Regions from separate parts of the Arthrobacter sp. 05L421 genome, predicted to be linked through region 2. Evidence: predicted binding sites of a transcription regulator. Region 2 holds the regulator's gene; each other region holds the start of a gene.
What was found. The regulator HrcA, encoded in region 2, represses chaperone genes, less so after heat shock. The targets are predictions, from matches to a motif close to TTNGCACTCGNNNNNNNCGAGTGCNAA.
Positions count from the first base shown of each region.

Region 1: a site for HrcA is predicted at 4,074-4,100, ahead of AC1DKQ_RS19765 (Hsp20/alpha crystallin family protein). Genes of this name have one in related genera too.
Region 3: a site for HrcA is predicted at 4,909-4,935, ahead of AC1DKQ_RS04295 (Hsp20/alpha crystallin family protein). Genes of this name have one in related genera too.
Region 4: a site for HrcA is predicted at 2,241-2,267, ahead of AC1DKQ_RS01220 (FmdB family zinc ribbon protein). Genes of this name have one in related genera too.

Region 1 is NZ_JBFTOC010000025.1:9,633-16,820, reverse strand. It holds gene AC1DKQ_RS19795 (ATP-binding cassette domain-containing protein) at 1-265, shown strand, start outside; gene AC1DKQ_RS19790 (carbohydrate kinase family protein) at 366-1,325, shown strand; gene AC1DKQ_RS19785 (hypothetical protein) at 1,720-1,977, shown strand; gene AC1DKQ_RS19780 (hypothetical protein) at 1,980-2,411, shown strand; gene AC1DKQ_RS19775 (hypothetical protein) at 2,705-2,935, shown strand; gene AC1DKQ_RS19770 (MerR family transcriptional regulator) at 3,656-3,997, opposite strand; gene AC1DKQ_RS19765 (Hsp20/alpha crystallin family protein) at 4,178-4,606, shown strand; gene AC1DKQ_RS19760 (DUF2127 domain-containing protein) at 5,055-5,597, opposite strand; gene AC1DKQ_RS19755 (YciI family protein) at 5,939-6,118, opposite strand; gene AC1DKQ_RS19750 (response regulator) at 6,316-6,999, opposite strand; gene AC1DKQ_RS19745 (ATP-binding protein) at 6,996-7,188, opposite strand, start outside.
Region 2 is NZ_JBFTOC010000002.1:63,568-70,755, reverse strand. It holds gene srmL (PheS-related mystery ligase SrmL) at 1-615, shown strand, start outside; gene AC1DKQ_RS03225 (GerMN domain-containing protein) at 921-1,847, shown strand; gene AC1DKQ_RS03220 (16S rRNA (uracil(1498)-N(3))-methyltransferase) at 1,979-2,752, opposite strand; gene dnaJ (molecular chaperone DnaJ) at 2,755-3,885, opposite strand; gene hrcA (heat-inducible transcriptional repressor HrcA) at 3,949-4,962, opposite strand; gene AC1DKQ_RS03205 (DUF3097 domain-containing protein) at 5,292-6,143, shown strand; gene AC1DKQ_RS03200 (DUF4870 domain-containing protein) at 6,287-6,706, shown strand; gene hemW (radical SAM family heme chaperone HemW) at 6,833-7,188, opposite strand, start outside.
Region 3 is NZ_JBFTOC010000002.1:289,464-296,651, reverse strand. It holds gene AC1DKQ_RS04320 (TrmH family RNA methyltransferase) at 1-737, opposite strand, end outside; gene AC1DKQ_RS04315 (sulfite exporter TauE/SafE family protein) at 791-1,576, opposite strand; gene AC1DKQ_RS04310 (ABC transporter ATP-binding protein) at 1,595-2,380, opposite strand; gene serB (phosphoserine phosphatase SerB) at 2,513-3,427, shown strand; gene AC1DKQ_RS04300 (SDR family oxidoreductase) at 3,518-4,282, opposite strand; gene AC1DKQ_RS04295 (Hsp20/alpha crystallin family protein) at 4,432-4,851, opposite strand; gene AC1DKQ_RS04290 (beta-ketoacyl-ACP reductase) at 5,032-5,757, opposite strand; gene AC1DKQ_RS04285 (DUF3099 domain-containing protein) at 5,907-6,365, shown strand; gene AC1DKQ_RS04280 (hypothetical protein) at 6,362-6,655, shown strand; gene AC1DKQ_RS04275 (SURF1 family cytochrome oxidase biogenesis protein) at 6,656-7,188, shown strand, end outside.
Region 4 is NZ_JBFTOC010000001.1:271,338-278,525, forward strand. It holds gene AC1DKQ_RS01205 (GNAT family N-acetyltransferase) at 1-546, opposite strand, end outside; gene galU (UTP--glucose-1-phosphate uridylyltransferase GalU) at 552-1,469, opposite strand; gene AC1DKQ_RS01215 (5-formyltetrahydrofolate cyclo-ligase) at 1,576-2,199, shown strand; gene AC1DKQ_RS01220 (FmdB family zinc ribbon protein) at 2,355-2,609, shown strand; gene AC1DKQ_RS01225 (RcpC/CpaB family pilus assembly protein) at 3,060-3,683, shown strand; gene AC1DKQ_RS01230 (AAA family ATPase) at 3,784-7,188, opposite strand, start outside.

The DNA of each region.
Region 1 (7,188 bases), on a different contig from region 2:
GGCGTTCGGTTCCAAGGTGGTCGTGCTGGACGAACCGACGGCGGCACTTGGCGTCCGTGAATCCAACCAGGTCCTGCAGCTGGTCCGGGACCTCCGGGACCGCGGCCTGCCAGTGATCCTGATCAGCCACAACATGCCCCACGTGTTTGACGTCGCGGACAGGATCCACATCCAGCGCCTCGGCAAGTGTGCCGCCACCATCACCCCGCAATCACACACCATGACCGATGCGGTTGCGATCATGACCGGTGCAGCCACCGCCTAAGCAACTGCTGCCGCCATGCCAGTCCGCGGACCGGGTTACCCGTCCGCGGACTGATATGGCTCGGATAGGCCCCGCCATAAGCTTCCACGAGAGACAGACCATGGATTACCTCACAACAGCCCGGCACGACGCTCACCAGACGCTCGACGTCATGGTCGTAGGCGAAGCGCTGATCGACGTGGTCACCACGTCAGACGACAAAGTGGAGCACCCAGGCGGCTCGCCGGCCAACGTCGCCTACGGACTTGGCCGCCTCGGCGTAGCCACAGGTCTGCTCACCGCCATTGCCCAGGACACACGGGGAATCTCCATCGAAAACCATCTCCGCAGCGCGGGAGTCATACTTCTGCCCGGATCGAAATCCCTCACTCGGACCGCCTCGGCGACAGCAACCCTTGCACCGGACGGCTCCGCCCGGTACGACTTCGACATCTCCTGGGACCTTGCCCCGACAGCCCCCGCCTACTTCCCGAAAATACTGCACACCGGATCCATCGCCACTTTCCTTAGCCCCGGTGCCGGCGCCGTGAAATCGCTGCTCGAACAGGCCCACAGACACTGCATGATCACTTATGACCCGAATATCAGACCGGCCCTGCTCGGCAGCCACGGGGAAGCGAAAGCCACCTTCGAGGAGCTCGTGCCCTTAGCCGACGTCGTCAAACTCAGCGACGAGGACGCCCAGTGGCTTTACCCCCAAAAAAGCCTGGACGAAACCGCAGCCCACATCCTCGGTTTGGGCGCGGAACTCACCGTCATCACCAGGGGCGCCGAAGGCTCACAATTCACCACCTCCGCCGCCAACATCAGCATTCCGGCCGTGAAGTCCAACGTTGCCGACACCATCGGCGCCGGGGACGCCTACATGTCCGCGCTAATCCTGGGCTTTCTCACCCAAGGAACCGAAGGCTTCGCCCCGGCCGTCCTGGAACAGCTCGGACACACCGCGGCTGCAGCAGCTGCCATTACCGTGCAGCGCCCGGGAGCGAACCCCCCGACCCTGGAGGAACTCAACGCTGCAATCGGGGCCTTCCCCGTGGCCCAATACGCGGGCTCTTGAAGCACATCATCAAATGAGTGGTTGTCGCATACGACCATTCACGGGAGTGTCCTTCTAATGGTGGATCCACGGTTGAACGCACACTCCCCGTCAGGCGCCTTGGGCCCTGACGGTGTTGGTGATGCTGCTGACTACTTCCCCGTTCAGGGTTGTATTGATGTCTGCTGAGCCAACGGACTACCTTCCCGGGACGCGGAGGGGACGAATGCCCCTTCCAAACTGACCGCCGGGAGGGTTATATACAACCGCTGCCACGCGGGGTAGGTTCAAGGCAGGACCCTGTGTGCCGGTTTCTTCCCGTGGGACCCGCCTTCCGGCCTTGTGCACGGCCTGGAAGTGACGCCGCTGTAGCCACATGGCGGCCCAACATGCACCCTGAGGAAAGAGCCTGACCATGGCCACCTCGCATTTCCAGCAGTTCCTTCACGACGCAACTTTCCCTGCCCCCGACACCGACAGCCCCCTGGGTCCGGACTGTCTTTATGGGCTGTACACAAGCTGGTGCCTGCTCCAGGGCAGAACACCCAGGCCCGCCGCGGCCTTCCGGGCAGGGATGCGCCTGTGCCGGGTCAATGTCCACAAGGGCCGGTTGAGGATGAAAGGGCGCGCCGCAGCGGATTACATCCTCGCCAGCTACCCGTACGCCGGCTGATCATGTCCCTCGGAGTTCCCGGCTTCCTCCCCCACGGCACCGGGCGGCCGCCCGGCGTGCTGCCGGTGATGTGCGGCAACTGCGGCACAGACCGCCATCTCGCCATCAGATCCGTTACCCACCTCCCCGACCAACCGTCCGATATCGTGATGGTTATCCACACGTGTAGCCGGTGCCTGCGCTTCAGTGAACATCCTGCCTGGGTCGCTGGCCTGTCCATGGTCCTGGGCCGGATGGAACAAACAGGCGACGTGCTGATACTCGGCGGCCACTACATGCACTGCGGACAGCCCATGAAAAAGGCCGGCTCCGAACCGTGCCGGCTGACCGCACCCCGGTCCACCGAAAGCCCGGCCGAGGACAACCTGGAGGTATACCTCTCCATGCGGGTCCTCAGATGCGTCTGCGGCTTCCAGATGGAACTGCCTGAATGACCGGCTCACTGCAGCCGGCATCCGGCCCGTACCAGGCCCTTTCGAGGATCCGCGCGGGGCGGGACGGGGAAGCTCTTGAGATATCAGGCGCCGAGCCGCAGTGGCGGCGGCGGTGTTCCAGGGTGCGCGCAGAAAAGGAGGGACCGGAGCCCACCTCCACGGAGCCTGCGCGCACAACACCGTCGGATGCTTCTGCTCCGGGACCTCGAAGACCTCAAAACCATGCCTCAGCGGTACGAGGCTGAACGAAGCGACCGTAACGGAAATCAACACTTATGAAAGGGATGAACACCATGACCGAACCGGCCATCTCCCCTATCTTCGCGAAGCACAAACTCCGTGAAGTCATCGAAGGACAAAGCCTGCGGCTGGCCGACACCAGCTTCGCCGTCGTGGCCAAACACCGCCGGCACCGCCTCATCCACCTCGATCTGGAGGCAGACGACGGGTCGCTCTCCACCCTGATTGGCGTTCCGGGGGCGCGCGTCAGCCTGTGCGAGGTAGCGGCTCCGATACAGCAGTAGGGCTGCTGCTCCGCCAGCGTCGGAGGATCCGAAGATGGGCACACTGTCTCCGGACTCGGACCCCTCCTGCTCGGGCGTGCTCCGTTTTCCCGATTGGGGTCGGCTCATTGAAGCAAGGATCCTAACGGTTCGTGCGGGGTCAGCGGCAGCACATCGGCGGTTCGGCTCCGTCCCGTGCATCGAATCCACGTTGCCATAGCGGCCCGGCTGGCTATTTGCAGCAGGGGCGCCCATGCTGGTCAGGAGTGAAGCGAAAGGCTGGTCGAGCCAAGGCCCCCGATACGTGCAACTCAGCGCCGGTCAGTTCGTTCGATCGGCGCTTTGTCGGGCCGTTACGCAGTCAGCGGCTTCGATGAACGCCGGTCCGAAACGCTAACCGCGAACGCCGGCCATGATCACGGCTCATGCTGGCCCTGGGCCGCCCTTCGTGATTGACCTTTGTTCCGCGGAGGGGAGGCAGTCCTCGATGCCCCTCGACCCCGGCCCACGTCCCGGGCGGCTGTCTGCTTCTGGCCCAGCGGGCCGCCGGGTTCAGCGCAGCTTTGACGACGCACTCGCCCCGCTGCGCCTGACCCGGCCGCAGTCACCGCCCTCAAAGCCCTGTCACCGCGCCCCTCATGTGAGGTTAGGGCTTCCTACAGTGAGGGCATCCTGGAATTCCGTGTCCCGGTACCCGCTCAGGAACCGCCCGAAACACGGGAAAGTCTCTATCGTCCGGGCCTAGACGCGGACCCCTCGTCCGCGGCGGCCTGCACCGCCGTTCGTTCCCGCAGTCCCCGGGCTGGCGGCACTGGCCGAAGTGCTCTTCGCCCGCTGCTCCCTTGTCCTGGCCGCCGCGAGCTCTCCTTCGAGGCGCCTGTTGGCCGCTTCAAGTTCAAGGACGAGGCGGATGCCGGCCAGGTTCAGGCCGTCATCGAGCAGGGCGCCGATCCTGCGCAGGATCTCCAGGTCCTGCTCGCTGTACCGGCGGGTTCCACCGACCGTCCGGCCCGGTTCCAGCAGTCCCCGGCGCTCATACAGCCGCAGGTTCTGCTGCCCGGTCCCGACCAGCTCCGCTGCCACGGAAATGGCATAAACAGCCGCGCTTCTCCCCGGATTCCGTTCCATCCCGGCCCCTTCATAAAACCCAAAAAAACGTCTTGCACCAGTCTGGCACCAGTGCTATAAAAAATCTATACCAGCCACGACACATAAATGGCCGGACGGAATGAGAAGAAATCGACTGCAAGGAGTGAGAAGACCATGCTGATGCGTACCGACCCGTTCCGCGAGCTTGACCGGCTCGCCCAGCAGGTCCTCGGCACCACGGCCCGGCCCGCGGCCATGCCTATGGACGCGTGGCAGGAGGGCGAAGAATTCGTCGTCGCTTTCGACCTGCCCGGAGTCGCCGCGGACTCGGTGGACATCGACGTCGAACGCAACGTCCTCACGGTCAGGGCCGAGCGCAAGGACCCGAAAGGTGAAGACACCGAGTTGATCGCCGCCGAACGTCCCCGCGGTGTCTTCAGCCGCCAGCTCATCCTCGGCGACGCCCTGGACACCGAAGCGGTGAAGGCCAGCTACGACGCCGGGGTCCTGACGCTGCGGATCCCCGTGGCCGAGAAGGCCAAGCCGCGCCGCATCGAGATCACCTCCGAGAAGAACGAGCCACAGGCAATCAACGCCGCCTGATCCACCCCGGGGGGAGGTCAGGCCCGCCGGACCGGGAGCACTGCGACCGGCCGCCAGTTAGTAAAGGGCGATGCAGAGCAGCCACGCCACCGCGCCAGTTGCGCAGCGAAAAGCGGCCCCCCGACAGTGCCTCCCGCACGGTGGTCCCCGGTCTCCAAGCCGGGGACCACCCGCACACCCCGCCTCCGGTGATCGTGGAGTTCCAGGAACTGATTGCCAAAGATCCGGATGTCCTGCTCTACATGACGGAGATGATCGAGCAGGTTCCGAAGTTGAAGCCCTACCGCAAAGGGCATCTCACCAGCGTTGACCAGATGCTCCGTGCACGCCCGGGACGAGTCGGTGGATCACTTTGTCAGCGGAACGGTGGACCAGGCGTTCTTGATCCGAACGCACCTCTCGTGCGGGTTCGCTCGAAGCTTGCGACCGCCAAGTCCTGAGGACGACGCTACGGCTGCGGCCCGGCTGCTGACGGTTTAGGGGCAGGTCGAGTGCTGGGTTGGTCAGCAGCATTGCGGGCACGGTGGACCCGGTATTCATGCCAGGTGAGCCAGACAATGAAGATGTCGAAGGCGGTCAACACGACCATCCCCCAGGTGAAGGCGACCAGGAGCTGATAGCTCTGGTAGGCAATGAAGGCCAGCAAAAAGGCGATCATCCACGGGTAGGCCCACAATTTGTCCCTCAGCACCGCCCAGACGAGGACCACCTTGACCAACCCGTGCAAGAGCAGATAGACCGCACCGAAGAGCGTCGCCGACACAGTCATGGCCCCGGCCCAGTGCACCAGGGTGGTGGCAACAAGGTCGTGCGGGTCTTCGGAGAGTTCATGCTGGGTCAGAAAATGGACCACAGAGGCCATCTGGGCGGGCGACACCAGCAGCAGGAGAACCCCTCCCACCAGTTCCAGCACCCCGTCCAGCCCCTTAAGAGCCAAGCTGATTTTGAATATTTGGTCCAACGTGGTCGTGCCGGTGCTTGTCTCCGCCATTTTCACTCCTCCAGCGCCCGCGAACACGGTACTCAGCGGAGCTCTGATCATAACTATTCATGGCCGATAGGCAGGTCAGGGGTCGATCCGGCGTATCTCGATCGGCCAAAGCTTGGCCTCTCCTAGTTTGCCAGCGATTTCCACGGCGCGGGACATGTCCTGGCGAAAGCAAATCCTGGACACAATCCTCGGCCAGGCCCCAGTCGCCCGTGACGCGGATGAGGGTTGCGGTGATCCGTGCCGTCTCACCGGCGGACGCGGCCTCCACGACGGCCCGGACGTCCGTCAGTTCCGGCGCCAGGTCCCCCCGCCTTGACCAACGCCGTCCTCGGGGCGAATCACTACTCCCCGAGCGGCCGCACAGGCCTGATCTCGATCTTGCCGAACCTGGCCATGGTGTGCTTGGACGCCACCTCGACAGCCTCATCAAGATCCGCACAGGCGATGATGTCATAGCCCGCGATCCATTCCTTCGTCTCCGCGAACGGCCCGTCCGAAACCACCACGTCGCCCCCGCGCACCACTACCGTTGTTGCGTCCTCGACAGGACGGAGCCCAACGCCGCAAAGCCTTCGGCACACCCCAAATCATCAACGGCTAGCCGCTTCCTTGTGCTCGTGCTGCGGCCCTCAGCAGAGCTCCGAAGCACGAGCACCCTATCCGTCTCAAAACCTGACGGCTGCAGGAGCAGCGGCGGGAAGCAAGGGAGGGCTGGCGCCTACGTATTGACCGGCAGGTAGGTATTAACTGGCCGGCCGGTGGTTCCGTACTCGAGGTGCAGGGTCACGCGGTCCTTGCGTTCGAGCTCGCTCAGGTATCGCTGCGCCGTAGGCCGGGATATGCCGATGAGGTCCGAGACATCCTGCGCGCCCAGGGGCTGGCCGGCCGCGGCCACGGCATCGAGAACCTTTTGCATGGTCGGCGGGAGGCGCCGCGCGGAGCTGGAACCCGCGATGGGCGCCACAGAAGCCCGCCGTGAGGCAAACAGCGCGTCAATGTCCGTCTGCCCCGTGATCCGCCGTGACAACGCGTCCGCGCGCCACCTCTGATACGCCTGCAACTGCTCGGCGAGCTGCTCGAACCCGAACGGCTTCACCAGGTAGTACACCGCTCCGCCGCGCATCGCCGCACGCACCGTCCCTACATCCCGCGCCGCGGTGATAATGATGACGTCTACGTCCTCGCCTGCCTCGCGCAATGACTGGAGGAGCGAGATGCCGTCCTCGTCCGGGAGGTAGACATCCAAGAGCAGGAGGTCGGGGCGCTCCCGCGCGATCGCGGCACGCGCCTCGGCGACGGTGTGCGCCTCACCGACGCACTCGTACCCCGGAACATGAGCCACCTGGGCGGCATGCAGCCGCGCCACACGGAAGTCGTCGTCGACAACCAGCACCCGGATCATTCTTCAACCCCAATTTTCGGAATCCACACTTCGAAGCGTCCGCCCGGTCCGGCGAACACATCCATCGTGCCACCTGCGCGGCGCACAATCCTCGCCACGAGCGCCAGGCCAATGCCGCGCCGCAGGCCCGGGCCACCGGCGTGGCCCGCCCGTTCTGTTTTTGTCGTATAGCCGTCGCGTACGACGTCG
Region 2 (7,188 bases):
CGATGGCGAGCAGTTCCAGCCGTGCATCCCTACACCAGAGAAGGCCTGCAGGTCGATGTCCTCATGGACGGAGAGTGGCTCGAACTAGCAGAATGCGGTCTCATGGCGCCTCATCTCTTCTCCGACGCTGGCCTGGATCCCACGAGGTGGTCCGGGCTTGCTCTTGGGATGGGCTTGGACCGGGCCCTGATGCTCCGCAAGGGCATCCCCGACATCCGGCTGCTGAGGTCCACAGACGAGCGAATCGAGAAGCAGATGTTGGACCTGTCCCGCTGGAAACCGGTCTCTCAAATGCCCTCCATCCGCAGGGACATCTCCATTGTGGTGCCCGCGGACATGGACACTGAAGTGCTCGGCGACCGGGTGCGAACAGCATTGGGCGAAAAGGCGGCGGACCTGGAAAGCGTCGAACTCCTGGCCCTAACCCCGCATGGAGACCTCCCCGCAACAGTGCAGGAACGACTTCGCATCTGCGATGGTCAGGCCAATGCACTGATACGTCTGGCGCTGCGTCCCCTGACCCGGACCATGACAGATCAGGAGGCGAATAAAATCCGAGACGACGTCTACTTGGCCCTGCATGAGGGGCCAGTCCGGGAGCTCATCGCAGGATAGAGCTGTGCCGGCCTTCCGCCCTGGCGTTAGGAACCTATGACTCGCGGGAATTAGGTATCAACTTTGTATCGGCCTCATATCGTTCCCGTTGCAGTTCCCGCGCCGGGGCCGAAACCCGGCTGTCGCGCCGCGCCCGTGTGCCATGCTGGAATCCCGCTGTCCCAGGATCGCCGGGCCGCTCTCCGGCAGGTGGAGGATGCTCGGCCACCGGCGGTCCAGGACGGCTATAAACAGATCATCGCCGCGGAGCGCGGGGCACAAGAAGGGACAGCGGCATCAGGAAGCGTGAAGTTCAGCAGTCAACGGTGGGGCGCGTCCGCCGCGCCGCGCTGGCGCTGGCGCTGCCCGCCGTCCTCCTCCTGTCCGGCTGCGTGGCAACACCGCAAAGCGGCATCACGAACTCCAGCAGCCCGTCGGAGCTCATACCCGTCCCGGCGTCGGGCGTCCCCACCACCAGCGCTCCGCTCGAAACTGCCCAGACGTCGAACAAGGCTCCGGTGTATTGGATCGGCCGGAGCAATGACAACGCGTTTCTCTACCGCGAGTTCCGTGACGTCCCGGATCAGGACAACCCCGTCACCCGCGCCCTTCGAGTGATGATGTCCCAGACGCCGCTGGACCCGGATTTCTTCACGCCTTGGCAGAACCCGAAGAAGCTGGCGACGTCGATTTCCGGCAAGAATGTCATCACGGTGGATGTCTCCGCGGATGCCTTCAACAGCAACGTGGATGCCGCCATGGCCGAGCGGGCCATCCAGCAGCTCGTGTACACGGCGACGGCTGCCGCGGCCAGCGCAGGCCTCATCGATGCCGGACAGCAGGCCCAGGTGGTTGTGCTGGTTGACGGTCACACCGACTACGTGGCCTTCAATCACGTCCGGCTGGGCGAGCCGACCTCCCGCAGCGCCGGGATGGTGGCACCTGTGTGGATCATCGATCCGCAGGAAGGCACGTCAGTGGCCGACGGTTCGGTCAAGATCAGCGGCCGGAGCACCGTCCAGGGCGGGAAGCTCCGCTGGGCGATCCTCAAGGTAGACGGCGACGGCGACAACGCCAAGACGGCCTACCTCAACGGCAACGCCACGGCCTCGGCCGACTCCACCCAGTCCGGGTTGTTCACCTTGTCCGTGAACCTTGCCCCGGGCAACTACGAAGTCCGTGTGTCCCAGGTGGACGCGTCCGACAGCGCCAAGGAAGTGTTCCAAGACACCCGCGGCTTCACGGTTAAATAGTCCGGTAAGTAGTCTGACGCATCGTCTAAATAGACTGACGCATCGTCCTGCGAGGCCAATAATTTGGCGCATCGAATGGTCTGAGGCTTCACATAGCCTTCACGTCAGGAAGCCGCCACGCCGGCGGCCGGTCACCACCGGCCGAGGACGTCGCTGGCCAGCACGGTGGCGGCCGGCCCGGCGGTGGACGAGCGCAGCACATGGTGACCCAACAATGCCGTGACCGCCCCTGCGTCGCACAACCTGGTCACCTCCCGCGGGCTGATGCCGCCTTCAGGGCCCACGATCAGCAGGACTTCACGGGACCCGGCGTCGCCGGGCGGTGCGGTTTCCAGCCATGATTCCAGGACGTGCCGCAGCGGGCGGACGGCATCTTCGTGCAGGATGACCGCGAGGTCCGCGGCCGCCACAGCCGCCTGCAGCCCGGCGCCGTCGACTGCCGCCCGGACCTCCGGGATCCAGGCGCGGCGCGCCTGCTTGGCAGCTGCCGTCACCACTGACTGCCATTTGGCGTGCGCCTTCGCGGCCCGTTCAGCCTTCCACCGCACAATAGACCGCTCCGCCTGCCAGGGAATGACGGCGTCGATGCCCAGTTCGGTGGCCGTTTCGGCCGCGAGTTCGTCGCGGTCGCCCTTGGCGAGGGCTTGGACCAGGACCAGTCTGGTCCCGGGCCGCGGCTCATCGGCAAGGCCGAGGCACTCGACGGTCAGCTCACCGGGCAGCGCGGCCATCACCTTGCCGGTCAGCCGTTTGCCCGCGCCGTCGGCGATGTCCACGGCCTCGCCGACGGCGATCCGCTTGACGGTGACGGCGTGGCGGGCCTCGGGGCCCTCCAGGACGAAGGCGGAGCCGGGGACCTGCTGATCCAGCGTGCCGGGGGCGGTGAAGAAGACCGGGTTACTCACCGCTACAGGTTACCGAGCCGGTCCCGGAGTTTGGCGAAGACGCCGCCGCTGGCCGCGAGCTTTCCGGCCGTGAAGTGTTCGCCGCGCAGCTTGGCAAGCTGGCGGAGCAAGTCTTCCTGGGCGGCGTCGAGCTTGCCGGGCGTTTCGACCTGAAGGTGCACTTTCAGGTCACCGCGCCCGTGGCCGCGGAGGTGGGTGACACCAAGGCCGCGCAGGGTGATGATCTCGCCCGACTGGGTGCCGGCCCGGACGTCAATCTCCTGCTGCCCGTCGAAGGTATCGAGGCTAATTTCGGTGCCGAGTGCGGCGGCCGTCATGGGGATGTTGAGGCTCGCGTGCAGGTCGTCGCCGTCGCGGACGTACGTGGCGTCATTGTTGACCCGGATCTCCACATACAGGTCCCCGGCCGGACCGCCGGCGGGGCCCGCCTCGCCCTGGCCGGACAACTGGATGCGGGTGCCCGTACCAACGCCCGCCGGTACCTTGACGGTCAGCGAGCGGCGGCTGCGGATCCGGCCCTGGCCGTTGCATTCGTTGCAGGGGTCCTTGATGACGGTACCGAAGCCCTCACAGGATCCACAGGGGGCCGAGGTCATGACCTGGCCCAGGATGGAGCGCACAGCGCGCTGGACCTGGCCGCTGCCGCCACAGATGTCGCAGCGCACCGGGTGGGTGCCCTCGCGGCAGCAGGAGCCATCGCACGTCGGGCAGACGACAGCCGTGTCGACCTCGAGTTTCTTGTTGACGCCGAAAACCGCCTCGCGGAGGTCGATACGCACGCTGATCAGCGCGTCCTGGCCGCGGCGGACCCGGGAGGCCGGGCCGCCCTGGCCACCGCCCGCCCCGAAGAAGGTCTCGAAGATGTCTTGGAAGGCGAAGCCCTGGCCCGAGTAGCTGCCGCCGCCGAAGCCGTTGTCGGTGCCGTTCTCGTTGCCGGTGGTGTCATACACCCGGCGCTTCTGCGGATCGGAGAGGACTTCATAGGCGTGGGTGACGGCCTTGAACCGGTCCGAGGCGTCTTCTCCCGGGTTCACGTCCGGGTGCAGGGTCCGGGCCAGTTTCCGGTACGCCTTCTTGATCTCCTCCCCCGTTGCGTCGCGGGAGACTCCAAGAACGTCATAGTGGCTGGTCAAAGTTTGTATCTCTTCCTTTTTGTACTGCCGGTGGGGCAAGAAGTCGCGTTGGTCCCGGGCCCGTCAGGGCCCCAGGATCCTCGAAAGGTAACGGGCCACCGCGCGGACGGCGGCCATGGTGGTGGGATAGTCCATCCGGGTGGGTCCGAGGACGCCGACCTTGGCCGTGGCGTCCGGCCCGTAGGCGGTGGCCACCACCGAGGCCTCGGCGAGACCGTCGTAGGGGTTTTCCCGGCCAATGCTGACGGTCACACCGCGCGGGTCTTCGGCCATTTCGCTGAGCAGGCGGAGCATGACCACCTGTTCCTCGAGCGCCTCCAGCACGGGGCCGATGCTGAGCGGGAAGTCCACATTGGATCGTGCCAGATTGGCCGTGCCGGCCATGACCATGCGCTCCTCGCGGCTGGTGGTGGCCAGGGCCTCCAGGCCGCGGGCCAGCGCCTGCGCCGGACCACGGCGCGCGGGCGGGCCACTGGCGACGACGGCGGGCAGCAGCTGGGGCAGCAGGCTCAGCGGGGTCCCGGAGAGGCTCGCCAGGAAGCGGGTGCGCAGCTCCGCCAGGGCGTCGTCGGGAATGTCCTGCCCGACATCGATGACGCGCTGCTCCACTTTGCCGGTGTCCGCGATGAGGACAATCAGCACCTTCCGGGGAGCCAGCAGCACAAACTCGATGTGCCGCACCCGGGCCCGGCTGAGCAGCGGATACTGCACGACGGCGACCTGGTTGGTCAGGTGGGAGAGGAGCCTCACGGTCCGGTCGAGGATGTCGTCGAGGTCCTCGGATCCTTCCAGCAACGCCTGGATTGCCCGGCGCTCGGCCTGGGACAACTGCTTCACCGCTGAGATCTGGTCGACGAAGAGCCGGTAGCCCTTGTCGGTGGGGATCCGGCCGGCGCTGGTGTGCGGCGCCGTGATCAGGCCCTCGTCCTCCAGCGCCGCCATGTCATTTCGGATCGTGGCGCTGGACACACCAAGATGATGCCGCTCAACCAGCGCTTTGGAACCAACGGGCTCACGCGAATGGACGTAGTCCTCCACGATGGCGCGCAGCACTTCGAGTTTGCGCGGTTCGCTCACGCTCCACCTCCAATCGACGGTCCCGCAGCCGGTGCCGCCCGCGTTGTCCGGTTCGCGTCCAGAAGTAGTACCCAGAGGTAATACAGAGACGGCCGTCTCCGGACAAGGGTTAGCACTCGACATGCCTAAGTGCTAACCAGTCTAATATGAGTCGCCGCGTTGTTAGCATTGGATTCGCTCCAGGCGTGGCCCGCGGGGTTGCGATTCCCGTCACGCCGGTGCCGGGACCGTGGCAGCCGCTGCCGTTGCCGCGCCGTCGCGGTCCGGTTCCGGACCCGGAGAGTTCCACCAACCGCCGTACATTCCGAGTGCAAAGTAAGCGTGTAGAGATGTCGTACCAGAACTGGGGACCCCAGGACCTGTCCGCCCCCGCCAAGACCCAGTTGCCGGAAGTCCCGGTGGAACGCGGGATGGTCCTCGAGGAGGTCCAGTCCGGCTGGGTGGGAGCCGTGACCCGCGTGGAGAAGTCCGGCGGCATGCATGTGGTGGCGCTCGAGGACCGGCGGGGCAAGTCCCGGTCCTTCCGCCTCGGCTTTGGCTTCCTGCTGGAGGGCCAGCCGATCCAACTGATGCCGCCGGCCCCGAAGAAGGCGGCCCCGGCCTCCGGTGCCGGCCGCACGGCGTCGGGCTCGGTCCGGGTGGCGGGGCACCGCGCACAGGTGGCCAAGGCCAGCCGCATCTGGGTGGAAGGAAAGCACGACGCCGAGCTGGTGGAAAAGGTATGGGGCGATGACCTCCGCGTGGAGGGCATCGTCGTCGAACCCCTGCACGGCATTGACGACCTCGCGGGCGCCGTGGCGGAGTTCGGTCCGGGCCCCGGCCGCCGCCTCGGCGTTCTCGTTGACCACCTGGTGCCAAACTCCAAGGAGTCACGGATCGCTGACGCCGTCATGGCCTCACCGGGCGCCGCCGGCAACGTCCTGATTGTGGGCCACCCTTATGTGGATGTATGGCAAGCCATCCGGCCTGCGGTCCTGGGTATTGAGAAGTGGCCCGTGATCCCCCGCGGAGTCGACTGGAAGACAGGCATCCTGATGGCTTTCGGGTGGCCCCACTCCACGAAGGAGGACGTCGGCGTCGGCTGGCAGAAACTATTGGGGGCGGTCCGCAGCTACGCGGACCTCGAGCCGTCCCTGCTGGGCCGCGTGGAAGAGGTCATTGACTTCCTCACCGTGCCCTAGTTTGCCGCGGCGGACGCTCCCTGATCTCCATTTCCGCGCCCAAGCAAGTATTCTTGGAACGGTGACCGCGCTCCCAGCACGGTTCCGGCTATTCCAGGCACAACCTGGCAGCAACGCATCACCGCAATCCGAAGGGCTTCACCGTGGCAGATAACGCACGCGAACAGACGGGCAACCAGGCCGGCCATGGTCAGCCCCCGTACCATGGCGTTCCGGCAAATGCGCTTCCGCTGACGGCCAGCGAGGACCGGCAGTGGGCCACGCTGGCGCACTTCGGCGGCATCCTGGGCTGCGTGCCGTCGCTGCTGATCTATCTGATTTTCAAGGACCGCGGCCCGTTCACTGCGCAGGAATCCAAGGAAGCCCTCAATTTCACGCTGCCGCCGACCCTCGCCGCGGTGCTCGCCAATCTGCTCGTCTTCATTCCCGTGGTGGGCAATCTCTTCGCCGTGCTCGCCACAGTGATCTGGATCGCCGTGACGTGCTTCTCGGTGGCGGCAGGCATCCACGTCAACCGCGGCCAGCCGCACCGCTACGAATTCAACCTGCGCTGGATCAAATAGCCCAGCCCGGACGCAAGCAAGAGAGCCGGCCGCTGCCCGTCAGGGCAAGCGGCCGGCTCTATTCGTGTGCGGGTTTCATGTGCGGGTGCTGCGTGCGGCGGCCCCGGAGGGTCCTAGTCGGCCCGCTCAGTCCGGCAGGAGCCTGCGGACCACTGCGTCGGCCAACAACCGGCCCTTGAGCGTGAGGATGAGCCGGCCCTTGAAAGCGGCCGCGGGATCCACTAGGCCGTCGGCAATCAGGCCCGCGACGGCGTGCCGGCCGGTGTCCCCCAGGCCGCCCAGGCTCGGGATGTCGAGTCCGGAGTTCAGCCGGGCCTCGAGCATGACGCGTTCCACGTTGCGGGTTTCGGTGTCCAGCGTTTCGCGTCCGGCGGCGGGTGAGACCCCGGCGCCGAGGCGGTTGGCGTAGGCGGTGGGGTGCTTGACGTTCCACCACCGGACGCCGCCCACGTGCGAGTGCGCGCCTGGTCCGATGCCCCACC
Region 3 (7,188 bases), 230 kb from region 2:
CGCATCGGGATCTTCACGGCGAGGTCGACGGCGGCCAGGGTCCCGGCGCTCATGCCCGCGCCTTCGGTGCCCAGCACCAGGGCCAGCCGCTCCGGGCGCCGGGCCGCGAGCACGTCGAGGTCCACAGCGTCTTCCGTCAGCTCCATGGCAGCCACGGTGAAGCCCTGTTCCTGAAGCGCAGCCAAGCCACCGGCCCAGTCCTCCAACCGGGCCCACGGCACCTGGAACACGGTCCCCATGCTGACCCGGACGCTCCGGCGGTAGAGCGGATCCCCGCAGCGCGGCGAGACCAGAACGGCGTCCACGCCCAGGGCCGCGGCCGAGCGGAAGATGGCACCCACGTTCGTGTGGTCCACGATGTCCTCGAGTACGGCAACCCGACGGGCCCCGGCGAGCAGTTTCGCCAGCGGCACGGGGCCGGGCCGGTGCATGGCGGCCATGGCGCCGCGGTGCAGGTGAAAGCCGGTAATTTCCTCCAGCAGCGCCGCGGAGCCAATATACGCCGGGACGTTCGGGTACTGCTCAAAGACATCCGCCAGGTCCTCGGCCCACTTCTCGGCAAGGAAGAAGGACCGGGGCCGGTGGCCCGCGGCCAGCGCCCGGCGCAGGACCCGGGAGGATTCGGCGATGTAGAGGCCCTCGGCGGGTTCCCGGACTTTGCGCAGGTGCACGTCGGTGAGCTGCGTGTAATCGGAGACCCGCGGGTCGTCGGCGGATTCGAGATAGTGAAAGGTCACGGGCAGGTCATTTCAGTTGGTTCATTTCAGCGGGGATTCTTGAATCAACGTGGCTATTTGAACAGGTTGGCGATCATGAATCCCAGTGCCACCAGGCCCAGGGCGAAGATGACCCCGCGCAGGACCGCCGGGGAGAGCCGGCGCCCCACCTTGGAACCGATCACACCGCCGATCAGGGAGCTCACGGCGATCAGTCCGACCACGCCCCAGTCGATCCGGTCGAAGGCGAACAGGAGGTAGGAGCAGGCCGCGACCACGTTCACGCCCAGCACCAGGAAGTTCTTCATCGCGTTGGCGTTCTGGATGGTCCCGGTCATGAACACGCCCAGGATGCCGACTAACAGGATGCCCTGGGCCGCGACGAAGTAGCCGCCATAGACGCCGGCCAGGTACACAAGCACCATCAGCAGGACACCGTGCCGCCGGTCCCGGATGGCGTGCTCAGGGTTTTCCTCGCGGTTCTTCACCCACCGCTGGAGCCGCGGCTGGAAGACCACCATCAGCAGGGCCAGCACGATCAGGACGGGGGCGGCGTAGTAGAAGACCTGTTCGGGCAGGTGGAGTAGCAGGTACGCGCCGGTGACGGCGCCCAGCAGCGAGGCCGGAAGGAGCCGGAGCAGCTGCTTGCCGCGGCCTTCGAGTTCCTTCCGGTAGCCCCAGGCGCCGGTGGCGTTGCCGGCCACGAGCCCCATGGCGTTGCTGATGGAGGCCGTGACCGGGGCGTAGCCCAGGGCGATCAGCACCGGGAACGTGACCAGGGTGCCGGACCCGACGACGCTGTTGATGGTGCCCGCCCACAGTCCGGCGAAGAAAATGAAGGCGCTATTGAGGAACTCCACGCGGGGTCAGCGGACCCGTCAGTGGCTGGCGGTCGCGGTGTACCGGCCGGCGTTGACGGTGACGTCCAGCGGCAGGCCGAACGTTTCGCTCAGGTTTCCGGCGGTAAGGACCTCAGGCAGCGGACCGGAGGCCACCACGCCGCCGTCGCGCATGAGCATCGCGTGCGTGAAGCCCGGCGGCACTTCTTCGAGGTGGTGGGTGACCAGGACGATCGCCGGGGCGGTGTCGTCGCGGGCGAGTTCGCTCAGGCGCTGGACCAGGTCCTCGCGCCCGCCGAGGTCGAGCCCGGCGGCCGGTTCGTCCAGGAGCAGGAGCTCGGGATCGGTCATGAGGGCGCGGGCGATCTGGACGCGCTTGCGCTCCCCTTCGGAGAGCGAGGCGAAGGGGCGGTTGAGCAGCGGGCCCATCCCCCACTCGTTCAGCAGCCCAAAGGCGCGCCGCTCGTCGTTCTTCTCGTAGCCTTCGCGCCAGCGGCCGGTCACGCCGTAGGCGGCGGTGACCACCACGTTGAGGACCTTCTCGTGTTCAGGGATCTGGCTGGCCAGGGCAGCCGAGGACAGGCCGATCCGGGGCCGGAGCTCAAAGACGTCGACGGCGCCGAGGACTTCCTCGAGGATGCCCGCCATACCGGACGTCGGGTGGATCCGGGCCGCGGCCAGCTGGAGGAGTGTGGTCTTGCCGGCACCGTTGGGTCCCAGGATCACCCAGCGTTCGCCCTCCTTGACCTGCCAGTCCACCTTGTCCAGGAGGGTTTTAGCCCCACGTACAACGCTGACGCCGGCCATTTCAAGAACATCACTCATAGGAGTAGACACTAGGACAAAAAAGCGGACGACTGATAACCGGCGCCACGGGCTGCCGTGCTGCGTCACGCGGCGCCGGCCCGGGCGCAACGAATTCGGGCCGTCCAAGGCCTGCTCGCTAGGATTGAGGCCATGAGTTCGAACGTGACCGCAGTGAGCTACGGCCTGAAATTGTCCCTTCCCGAGATCCAGCGGCTGCGTTCGCTCCTGACGGCCGCGGGGCTCAGCGTCGGTGCCGAAACCCGCGCCGGCGACGGGCGCTTCGAGGTGTATGCGGCGGACTGCGCGCTGGGGGCCCCGGAAGGCGGCTTGGCCGAAGTTTCTCGCGACCGGCTGGACGGGCTGCGCCGCGCGCTGGCGGCCGCCGGCGTCGAGGGCGTGGACACGGCGCTGGTTCCCGCAGCGCTGCGCGGCGCGCCGCGAAAGTTCCTGATCATGGACGTGGACTCCACGCTCATCCAGCAGGAAGTGATCGAACTCCTGGCCGCCTACGCCGGCAAGCGCGAGGAAGTGACAGCGGTGACCGAGGCCGCCATGCGTGGCGAGCTGGATTTCGCCCAGAGCCTGCACGCCCGGGTGGCGGTGCTCGCCGGGTTGCCGGCGGACGTGGTTGAGCGGGTCCGGGCCGAGGTCAAGCTGACCGAGGGCGCCGCCGAACTCGTGGCGGCATTCCAGGGTGCCGGCCATGCTGTGGCCGTGGTGTCCGGCGGGTTCAACCAGATCCTCCAGCCGATCGCCGAAGACCTGGGGCTGCACTACTGGATCGCCAATGAACTGGAAATCGTCGACGACGCACTGACCGGCAAAGTACTCGGCGACGTCATCGACAGGGCCGCCAAGGAGAAGTACCTGCGCGAGTGGGCCGCAGCCGAGGGCATTCCCATGGAGCACACCATCGCCGTGGGAGACGGCGCCAACGACCTCGACATGCTGGGCGCCGCCGGGATCGGCATCGCCTTCAATGCCAAGCCTGCCGTCCGGGCTGCCGCGGACGCCGCCGTCAACCTTCCCTATCTCGACGCCGTGCGGTACATCGCGGGGGTCTGATGCGTTAACCGCGAGAAGGCACGTCGCGGCAATGTTGAGTCAAAACATTGCTGCGACGTGCCTTCTCGGCGTTTCCGGTGGCGAGAGCTCCTAGCTGGAGCTCTCGTCGGCAGTCTTGGAGAAGTAGTCGGCGCCGCCGACGTATTCGGTGTGGCCGGTCTCGACGTCGGCCGTGGCCATCTTGGCGACCTCCGCGGCAAACTCCTTGACCGAGTACAGCTTGCCCGCTTCGGCACGGCGGGCCTCGATGGCGCCGGGGTTGGACCGGTCAAGCAGGGTGGCCGTGACGGTGCCCTCGATCATGTCGCCGGAGACAACCACGAGCGAGATCCCCCTGTCAGCCAGGGCCGGGACGAGGGCGCGGAGTGCGTCCTCACCGGCACGCTTGCTGCGGGCCACGGGCTCATAGTCGGGCATGGTGGGCACCGTGTCGATGAAGTGGGCCTGGTGGCTGGTCACGAAGACCACGCGGGAGCCTTCGGGCATGAGCGCCACGGCGGCGTTGAGCATGTTCACCTGGGCGTCACGGTTCAGCTTCAGCGCGTAGCCCTCTTCCATCCCGGTCTCCATGCCGCCGGAGGCGTTGAGGACCAGGATGTCGAGCGAACCGAAGTTCTCCATGGCGGCGCTGGCGAGGGCCTGGACGCCTTCCTGGGTGGTCAGGTCCGCCCCGACGGCAGCCGCACGGCCGCCGTCGGCTTCGATCTCCGCGACGACCTTGTTGGCGCGCGGCGCCTTCTGGCGGTAGTTCACGACGACGGCCGCGCCTTCGCCGGCGAGGATCTTGGCGATGTCGGCGCCGATTCCGCGCGACGAACCGGTCACAATCGCGGTCTTTTTGTCCAGCAGTCCCATACGAGCTCCTTTGTTCCAAACGTCCAAATACTGTGGGTCTGCAATCCATCATGCCAGCGGATCGTGCCTTTACAGTTGTTCAGCATCCACAAAGAAGCCCCGGCGGCGTAGTTCCGACGGGTCACACCCGGAACCCGCCCGCGGCTGTGTCAGCTGCGGTCAATGCGGATCTTCTTCGACGTTTCCCCCGTCACTACCTCGGGAGCCGGTGCGCGGACTTCCAGGACGCCGTCCTTGTACGTGGCGGTGATATCTTCTTCCTTCGCCCCCGCGGGCAGGGCAATGCTGCGGGCGGACCGGCCATAGCGAAACTCCGAGCGGTATCCGGCTTTGCTCTTGTGCTCGGACGTTTCCTGCCGCTCCACCGCGATATGGAGCATCCCCTCGCTGACCGAGACGTCGACATCTTGGTCGGGGTCGATCCCGGGCACTTCCGCCCGAACCACCAGGGTGCTGCCCTCTTGGAACTGTTCGATCTTGATCCCTGGCGCTATGGACAGATCACCATCTAGGAAGCGGCGGACCGGTTCCAGCATGTCCGAGGGCGTCCACTTGCTGAGATCACTCATGATTTTCCTCCTGGGTCCACGCCCCTGCCGTGGCATGGTCGGGGGCTGTGAGCCCATTACACGCTTTCGGCGCCCGAGTGCCAAGGGCAAAAAGGCCCGCCGCAAGCGGACTGCGGACGACGGCGGACACCGCCGTCGTCCGCAGCGTCTGCGTCAGGCGTCGCGCGGGGTCGCGCGGGACTAGTGGCCCATTCCGAGTCCGCCGTCGACCGGAATGACCGCACCCGAAATGTAAGACGCCTCGTCGCTGGCGATCCAGCGGACAACGTTGGCGACCTCGGAGGCCTCGGCGAAGCGGCCGGCGGGGACCTTGGTCAGGTAGTCCTTCTGCGTTGCCTCGGGCAGCTCGGCCGTCATGTCCGTGTTGATGAAGCCGGGTGCGACTACGTTCGCAGTGATCCCGCGCGCGCCGAGCTCGCGGGTGAGCGACCGGGCGATGCCCACCAGGCCCGCCTTCGAGGCAGAGTAGTTGATCTGGCCCGGCGCGCCGTACAGGCCGGAGACGGAGGAAATGAGCACCACGCGGCCCTTGCGCGCCCGGATCATGCCCTTGGACGCGCGCTTGATCACCCGGAAGGCGCCTGTGAGGTTCGTGTCGATCACCGAGGTGAAGTCATCCTCGCTCATGCGCATCAGCAGGGTGTCCTTGGTGATGCCGGCGTTGGCTACGAGTACTTCCACGGGACCGTGGGCGGCCTCGACTTCCGCGAACGCAGCGTCGACCGAAGCTTCGTCGGTGACGTCCGCCTTGACGCCGAGGATGCCCTCGGGCAGCGACGATTCGCTGCGGAAGGTCACCGCCACCTTGTCGCCGTTGGCCAGGAACGACTCGGCGATGGCCAGGCCGATCCCCCGGTTTCCGCCGGTGATGAGAACGCTGCGGCCGGTGGTGGGTGTGTCAGACATATGGGGCTCCGGGTTCTGCGGCAGGGACGGCCGCGCTGGGGGCTGGATTTTTCCTGCCTCCGATCTTAGCGCCCGGTTCGCATCCGTTTGGGCGGCTCCGCCGATGGTGAGAGAATCGAAGTAAGCCTTGGGAGCGTGATCTGACAGCCGTGACACTCAAAAACCGACCCGGTGCGCATGTGCCCGGGAAGCCGGACGCCGAGTCCGGTGGTACCGAGGTGCACAGCATCACAGACGCCGCCGCCGCGCACTCAGACGAGATACGCGAACGGATGATCAAATACGCCGTCGCCATGGGCATCCGCATGGTTTGCCTGATCCTGATCTTTGTCGTGGATGGCTGGTTCAAGCTCATCCCGGTGCTTGGCGCCGTTTTCCTGCCCTGGGTTGCGGTGGTGATCGCCAACGGCAGCGACAAGGCGGAAATCCATAGCGACTCCCTCCTGGACTATGCTCCGCTCGCAGAGCTGGACGCCGCACCCGCGGACCCGGCCGGGCAGTACCCGGCCGACGGCGGCGACGGCGATGACGGCTCCGGGACGCTGCTGCAGGGCGAGCTGATCGATAATGAGAACGACGACGACGACCACGGACGGGCAGCTTCATGAACCTCTTTGACCTGGCCGGGACTGGCGGCGACCCCGCCGCGTCCCCCGGCACCGTCTGCTCCCGGAAGGCCTGCCGCACGGCAGCGGAGTGGCAGCTGCTGTGGAACAACCCTAAGATCCATACCCCGGAGCGGCGCAAGATCTGGCTGGCGTGCGGTGAACACCGCGCCTGGCTTGAGGACTACCTCCAGACGCGCGGACTATGGAAAGAGACTGTGACCCTCGGCGCCGAGCCCATCGATCTCTCCGCAGAGACCGCGCCCCTCGACCCGTCAGGCAGGATCGGCTGAATGTACCGCTTTCTCTTCTCCAGTAAATGGATGGGGTACTTGTTGCTGGCCGCGATCTTCGCTGCGGGCTGCGTCGGACTGGGCCGGTGGCAGATGGACCGTCGCGCCGAAACCCTGGCGGAAATCAACCGGGTGGTCTCCAACTACTCAGCCGAGCCCGTGCCGTTCGCTGATGTCAGGGACCAGTTCAGCCGGCTGAACCCGGAGCGGGAGTGGACCCAGGTGGAACTCAAGGGCAGCTACGACGTCGCCGGCCAGCGCATCGTCCGCAACCGCCCGCTCAACGGCCAGCCCGGCTACGAGGTGGTGGTGCCGTTCAAGCTCCAGTCCGGCGAAACCGTGGTGATTGACCGTGGCTGGCTGCCCATCGGCAACAACACCCCGGGCCGGCCCGACTCAGTGCCAGCGCCACCCCAGGGTCCGGCAACAGTGGTTGCCCGACTCAAGCCGGCCGAGCCCGCGCTGCAGCGCGGCGCCCCGGACGGCCAGCTGGCCTCGATCGACCTGGCCGCCTATTCCGCGCAGCTGGGCTA
Region 4 (7,188 bases), on a different contig from region 2:
GTGGTCCGCCCATTCGCCGTTGATGTGCAAGTACCTGGGCCGGAATCCCTCGTCACGAAAGCCGAGTTTCTCCACCACCCGCAGGCTGGGCGCGTTCTCCGGCCTGATGTTGATCTCCATGCGGTGCAGGCCAAGGGTGCCAAAGCAATAATCCGTTGCCATGGCCACGGCGGTCGGGGCAATCCCCCGGCCGGCCCGCTCCTTGTCGACCCAATAGCCCAGGGTCGCCATCATGGCCGATCCCCACACGATGGAGGAGACCGTCAGCTGCCCCACGATCACGGGGGCCTGGTGGCCGGGCGTCCATTCAGCGATCACGAAGGGCAGGGCAGTGGCCTGTGCGGCCTGGGCCTTGAGCGAGCGCACCATCTGCCGGTAGTCGGGCAGGCCGCCGCCGGGGGCGGGGTTTGACGCCTCCCAGGGGGCCAGCCATTCGCAGTTACGGGACCGGAGTGCAGTCCACTCCTTGCGGTCCCGGTACCGGATCGGGCGCAACACGATGTCGCCACTCTCCAGAGTCGCCGGCCAGGTAAAGCTGCCCCCCACGGGAATTACTTTGTGAGGCTGGGGGCCAGGCTGGAGGCGAAGCCGGGCAGCCATTCGCGCAGACCCGGACCGAGGTCCTCACTGTCGCAGGCGAGCTGGACGCAGGCCTTGAGGTAGCTGAGCTTGTCGCCGGTGTCGTAGCGGCGGCCGCGGAACACAACGCCGTACACGCCGTAGCCCTCGCCGGTGCCGGCGGATAGTTCCTGCAGCGCGTCCGTCAGCTGGATTTCTCCGCCACGGCCGGGCGCGGTCCGTTCTAGGACTTCAAAGACGGCCGGGTGCAGCACATAGCGGCCAATCACGGCGAGGTTGGACGGGGCGTCCTCGACGTCGGGCTTCTCCACCAACTGATTGATGCGGACGTAGTCCTCACCGCCGATCGCCTCGACGTCGGCGCAGCCATAGGCGCTGATCTGGGACGGATCCACCTCGATCAAAGCGACCACTGACCCGCCCGTCTTGGCCTGGACCTCGATCATGGTGCTGAGCAGCTCATCGCGGGCGTCGATGAGGTCATCGCCCAGGAGGACGGCGAACGGCTCCTGCCCGACGTGCTGCTTGGCCCGGAGGACGGCGTGGCCGAGGCCCATGGGATCGCCCTGGCGGACGTAGTGGATGTCACCGAGGTTGCTGGCGGCCTGGATGGACTCAAGCTTCGCAGTGTCGCCCTTCGCCTCGAGGGTGGCCTCCAGCGCCGGAACGCGGTCGAAGTGGTCCTCCAACGCCCGCTTGTTGCGGCCAGTGATCATCAGGATGTCGTTCAGGCCGACATTCACGGCCTCCTCAACGACGTACTGGATGGCCGGTTTGTCAACGACAGGCAGCATTTCCTTGGGCATGGCCTTCGTCGCCGGAAGAAACCTGGTACCAAGGCCCGCGGCGGGGATGACGGCCTTACGGACGGAAGCGTTGGGTGTATTCACTCGACTAATCTAACGGAGGGACCAATCATTGCGTAATTATCATACGAACCGCCCGGCCGCCCTCCCCGGCGGGTCGCGGCCGCACGAGGCAAGAGGACGGGCCAGTATGGCGTCAAAAGAGGAAATACGCTCCAGCCACAGGGCGGTGCGTTCCGCACTGCCGCTGGCCGCACAAGATGCCGCCGCGGCCGGCATCGCACGCCATGGGCTCCAGTGGGCCTCCGGACTGGCCCGCGGCCGCCAGGGCATATTTGCGGCGTACCTCGGCGTGGGCGCCGAACCTCCCACACTGCCGCTGCTGACTGCCCTGACCGATGCCGGGCACCGGGTGCTGCTGCCGGTTTGCGAACCCGAAATCGAGCTCAGCTGGGTGTACTGGACTCCAAAGTCCGGTTTTGTCCGCAGCCGGTACGCGCCCATCCAGGAGCCCGTCGGGCAGCGCCACGGCACCGAGGTAATGCGCGACGCCACCGCAATCATCATCCCGGCCACCGCCGTGGATTTCTCGGGCAACCGGATCGGACAAGGCGGCGGCTACTACGACAAGTTCCTTGCCGCCCTGGCCACCCTGTCCCCAGCGTCCGGCGACGCGTCCGAGGCAGCGGCGCTGCCGACTGCCGCCGTCGTCTATGACACGGAGGTGCTGCCGGCGGGCAGCATTCCCGCCGAGTCGTTCGACCGGAAGGTCGAAGCGGCCCTGACCCCGGGCGGGATCATCCGGCTCGGCTGATGCCGCCCGGGCAGATATGGGGTCGTGCCAAGGTGATAGAATTAGCACTCAGGCCCTGCGACTGCTAAGGGCGGAACCGGTCGATAGGCATATCGGCAGTGATTCCGGTCCGGCAGCACGGGACCTGCTCGTTTGCCCCAGAGTGAGGATTTCCATTGCCCACGTATGCATACGCCTGCAAGGACTGCAGCCACGCCTTCGAGATCGTGCAGTCGTTCAGCGACAACTCCCTGACGTCCTGCCCCGAGTGCCAGGGCACGCTGCGCAAGAAGTTCAACAGCGTCGGCGTAGTGTTCAAGGGCTCCGGCTTCTACCGGACCGATTCACGCGCCGCCAAGGGCAGCACCGTTTCCCCGGCTCCTGCAGCTCCGGCGGCCACCCCCGCGCCTGCACCCGCCGCCGCGGGCTAGCAGGGAATCTGCCGGTTTCGGGCTGCCCCTTCGACGCCGGCCCGCCAGTACCCGGCCCGCCAGTACCCGGCCCGCCAGGTGGGCCGCGGCCGGCTGAGTCAGCGTAATCCTTGGGCCTGCTGGCCGTTGTCCACATAGGCGGTTCAGTGGCTCCCGCCGATGCGTGCGGCTCCGTAGCGTGGCGGCATGGCTCCTGCACTCACCGCGGTTTCCCCGTCTTCGTTGTGGACGTCGTACCCGCCTTTGTCCTGGGTTTCGTCCCTACCCGCCCGCCCAATGCCTGTGGAGGGCTCCGGCCGCTGGGCCCGCGCGGTGTTCCGCCCCGCCAACTTTCATGCCGCCACCATGTCCGCCGCTGGCCGGCCGTTCCGGGGCCGGAACCCGCGCACGGATCCCCCCGGTCAGCGGCCGCCCCGCGGCCGCCCCGCGCAGCACCGTTTGCGCGCCCGGTTGAAGCGGAACCGGCGGCTTATCGCGGCCCTCCTGTTCTGCATCCCCGCGGGCCTGACGGTTCAGCAGCTCACCCCCGCGCCCGCTGACACCGTCATTGCTTTCGCCGCAGCGGCAGACCTTCCCGCCGGGAAGACCCTGGTGCCCGGCGATGTCAGCAGCGTCAGCGTGCCGCCGGGCCTCGTGCCTGCCGGCAACCCCGGCACCGAGGCCGCGTTCGAGGGAAAACAGCTGGCCGCACCGCTGCGCCGGGGCCAGCTTCTCACCGACGCCCAGATCCTGGGCCCGGGCCTGCTCGCGGGAAGCCCGCCCGGCTCTGCGGCCGTGCCGCTCAGGATGGCGGATCCGGCCTCCGTCCAGCTGGTCTCCCCCGGGCAGCTCGTGAACGTGGTGCTCACCGGCGGCAACGGCCTTGACCGAGCCGGCGAAAGCCAAATCCTGGCCGAAGCCGTTCCGGTGCTCTGGACGTCAGTGCCGGGCGGTAAGTCAGGGCCGTGGCCCGCCACCGCGGAGACTGACGGGCTGGTGGTAGTAGCAGCGGCGGCCGACCAGGCCCGAAGACTGGCGGGGGCATCAACCCAAGGCAAGCTGTTCTTCGTACTTGTTGCGGCCGCGCCGGGCTAGCGCCCGGGCAGTCGTCCGCCGGCCTGAAGCCCGGGCAGTCCGCGCCGCCGGTCGCGGCCTGCAACGCTACCCGCGGGCTCGGCGGTGCCCGCTACCAACGTCAACCCCAGTGCGGTGGCTTCTGCTCTTGGAGCCACGCGTCATGATCGTAATTGTCAGGTTGGTCGCCCCAGCGCCGGGGGTCGTCTTCCGCCGCCTTGTTCGGCAGCACGCCTTCGGGGACGGCGGCCTGTGCCTCCGAACGGCGGGAAGCCTCCGTGGCTGCTTCCTGGTCCGGCCCGTCTCCCGCCAACTCGCCGGCCTTCGGCTCAGCGGTCCTGGGCTCAGCGCCGCCGGTCGCGTCGCCCTCGCCAGGGCCGGTGTTGCTGGTGTTGTTGGTTTTGCCTTGGATGTCGCCGTCCGCACTCATGTCGCCGGCCTCCTTAATGCCTGTATTGCCTGTCATTCCTGGTGCTGGCTCCTGCCGGCGCGATTCCTGGCCCGCAGCTTCGGAGCCCCGGACTACCCGTCCCGCGGGTTCGGCCGCCACGTGGTATTCCGCGGCCCGCGCCTGGTCAATCGCCAGGTGCTCGATGTCGTCGTCAAAGAACCCGTGCGGTGTCCGGAGCCGGCTGGGAATGGGAGGCTTCTCCAACCCGAGGTAACCGCCAATCCGATCGGCGCAGGCCGAGGGGTCGGTGAAGACCTCTATGGTCCACAGTGGCATGTAGCGCCAGCCAAGCCGTTCCAGGAGCTGGGGCCGGAGTCGGCTCCGTTCCCGGACGCTCATCCGCCGGTACTGGCCGGTGCCATCCGACTCGATCGCCACCGGACGGGGAATCTCCGCATCATCCTGGCCGATCGTCGTCATGGGATCGGCCGCCGCCACCATGTTCAGGACGCCGTCGTATTGGTGCCACACCCGTGCCCCGCGTGCGCGCAGCCGGTCGCCCAGGTCGGCTACCAGCGGATCGGCGCCGAGCGCCTCCTCGCTGGCCGCGGCCCGGGAGGCGGGGCTGCCTAGATCAGTATTGCCAGCGATCTCACGGTCCAGCAGTTCGTAGAAGTCCACGGCGCCGTGGCTGAGGCGGCTGACATCGAGGTCTTCGGGGCGGAAGCAACTGAGCACGTGCAGGGACCGGCGGGCACGGGTCATGGCCAGTGCGAATTTGGCGCGGCCCCCCTCAGTGGAGAGCGGCCCGAGGCTGTGGAGGGTGCGCCCATGCGGGGTGCGGCCGTAGCCCGGGGAAAAGATGACGTGGTCACGGACCAGGCCCTGGGCCCGTTCCAGATCCACCACGCGGAAGGACTCGTCCCCCGCTGTGAAGAAGCTGCCGAGCATGGGGTAGTTGGGCAGCTGTGCCCTGATGGCCTCGCCAATCCGGGCGGCGTGGCGAAGGCTGCCGGTCACCACGGCCAGCGAGGTCCGGGGCCGGAGTCGGGCGTGTTCGAAGACGAGTTCCACCGCGCGGTTGACCTCGGCAACAACCGATTCAACGCCGTCGTGGTCGGCGCTGGGCAGCCCCGTGCCGTCGGGGAGATACTCCACGCTGAGGGTACGGTCCAGGCCCGTGGCGGATTGTCCTTCAGGAAGCCTGGTAAGTTCCCCGCCGTAATAACTCTTGCTGAGCTGGCGGACCAGATCTTCATCGACCGCACGGTAGACAGTCCGCAGGTTCCTGACCGGAAGCACGGCGGACAGCGCCCGGTACGAGCTCTCAACGCTTTGGTAGGAGCTCTCCCCCGCCGCGAGCCGTTCGACGCCCACCGTAAAGGTCCGGGGGCTGGCGATCTGTTCGTCGCCGAAGGCGATGACCTGCCGGGAGCGGGCGATGGCCGGGAGGACTGCCTGCAGCGAGGTCGTCTCCGCGTCCAGGATCACTACGGCGTCGAAGGTCTGCTCGATCGGCAGGAGGCCCGTCAGGAGGTAGGGGCTTACAGACCATACCGGCACGAGGGTGGGCAGCAGTTCCTGCGCCTGGCCGCTCAGGGCTGCCAGGGTCACCCGGCCGTCCTTGAGCAGGCTGCGCAACAACTCGGCCTGGCGGGGGTACGCCGCGATTGCCGTACGCCAGCGTTCGGACAGGTTCCATCGCAGCCGGGCAGCGCCGCTGGCGATGTGGGCGTTGTCGGCGAGCCGGTATTCGGCCTCAAGCTGGCGCAGGGCGTCGCCGTCTGACATGGCGAGATAGTCATCGCCGCTGATCATGGCTTCCAGGGCCGACTGCCACCAGGCCAGCTCCAGCTCGGCGGTCACCGATCGCTCCGGAACCTCGCGCTCGGCAAGGTCAGCGAGGAGCTCGCCGAGGCCGTGCTCACGCATGCTCTCGACAAGAAGGGTGCGCTCCGGCAGGGTTTCCAGTGTCGCGGTGTCGGCGACGAGCCGCCGCACCCGGGGCAGAAGTTCGTCGTACGGCGCGCGGTCCAGGTCGCCGCCGGCGGGGGTGTGCTTGACCGCCTGGCCGAGTTCGGCCAGTTCCGCAGCGAGTTCCCGGTACAGGCCCGAGATTTCGGCCAGCCCCGACGGCACCGCCGGGTGCCGCTGCGTGGTGGCGTACCCGGACCAGGCGGCGCGCTGCTCCTGCACGAGGATCAGGGAACTGTGCAGGTCCGCGATGTGCACACCGGGCCGGACGTACTCCTTGGCCACCCGGCGCAGGCGTGAGCGCTGCATGGACGGCATCTCGATCCCGCGTTCCCTGCGCCAACTGGAGGACGCCGTGGCGGAGATCAAATCATGGACGGGCCGGTCAAAGATGTCGGGAGTGAACTTGTCCAGGCTCTCGCGGACGGCCACGAGCAGTTCGATCTGTTCGCCCCATTCGGCGAAGGTCCCGCCGAGCCGGATCTCTGCGTGTTCCGAAACGGCGTCCATGCGGCCGCGGAGCAAGGGCAGTTTCTCTGCCACGGACTGGGCGACGTTCTGCGCTTCCTGCGTCTCCTTGCGCGTGAGCAGGCGCGCGCCGTGCCAGGGACTGGTGGTCGACGCGCGGCTGAAGCTGCCGAGCTCGGCAGCGCGGCGGAGCCGGCCGGCGAGCTCCTCGCGGTCGCGGATGTTGTCCAGCACGCTGCGCTTGAGCCGGACCGTCGTCGCCGGCGCCGGCTGGATGGAAGTCAGCTCTGCCAGCGACTGCATGGCCTCGTACGGCGAACAGCCCCAGCGCGCCCGGACGTTGTGCAGGGAGGCGACATGCTCCATCAGGGCGTGGCGGTGCCCGGTCAGTGTGGCGTGCAAGTTGCTCAGCTGCGGCTGGAGCGACTTCTCGTTGCGGACGATCGCCCGGACCAGCTGGCCCTTGAGCTGCAGCGGGTTGGCGTTGCCGGTCAGCTGTAGGAGCACGGAATCCAGGCCAAGACCATCGAGCTGTGCGGAGATCTCGGCGAGGCTGGCCCGCCTGTCCCCCACCACCAGGACGGATTTGCCCTCGTCCACGAGGGCGCCGAGGGTGTTAATGACCGTCTGGGTCTGGCCGGTGCCGGGAGGGCTGCTGACCACCAGCGAGTCGCCGGCGCGGACGGCGTCGAT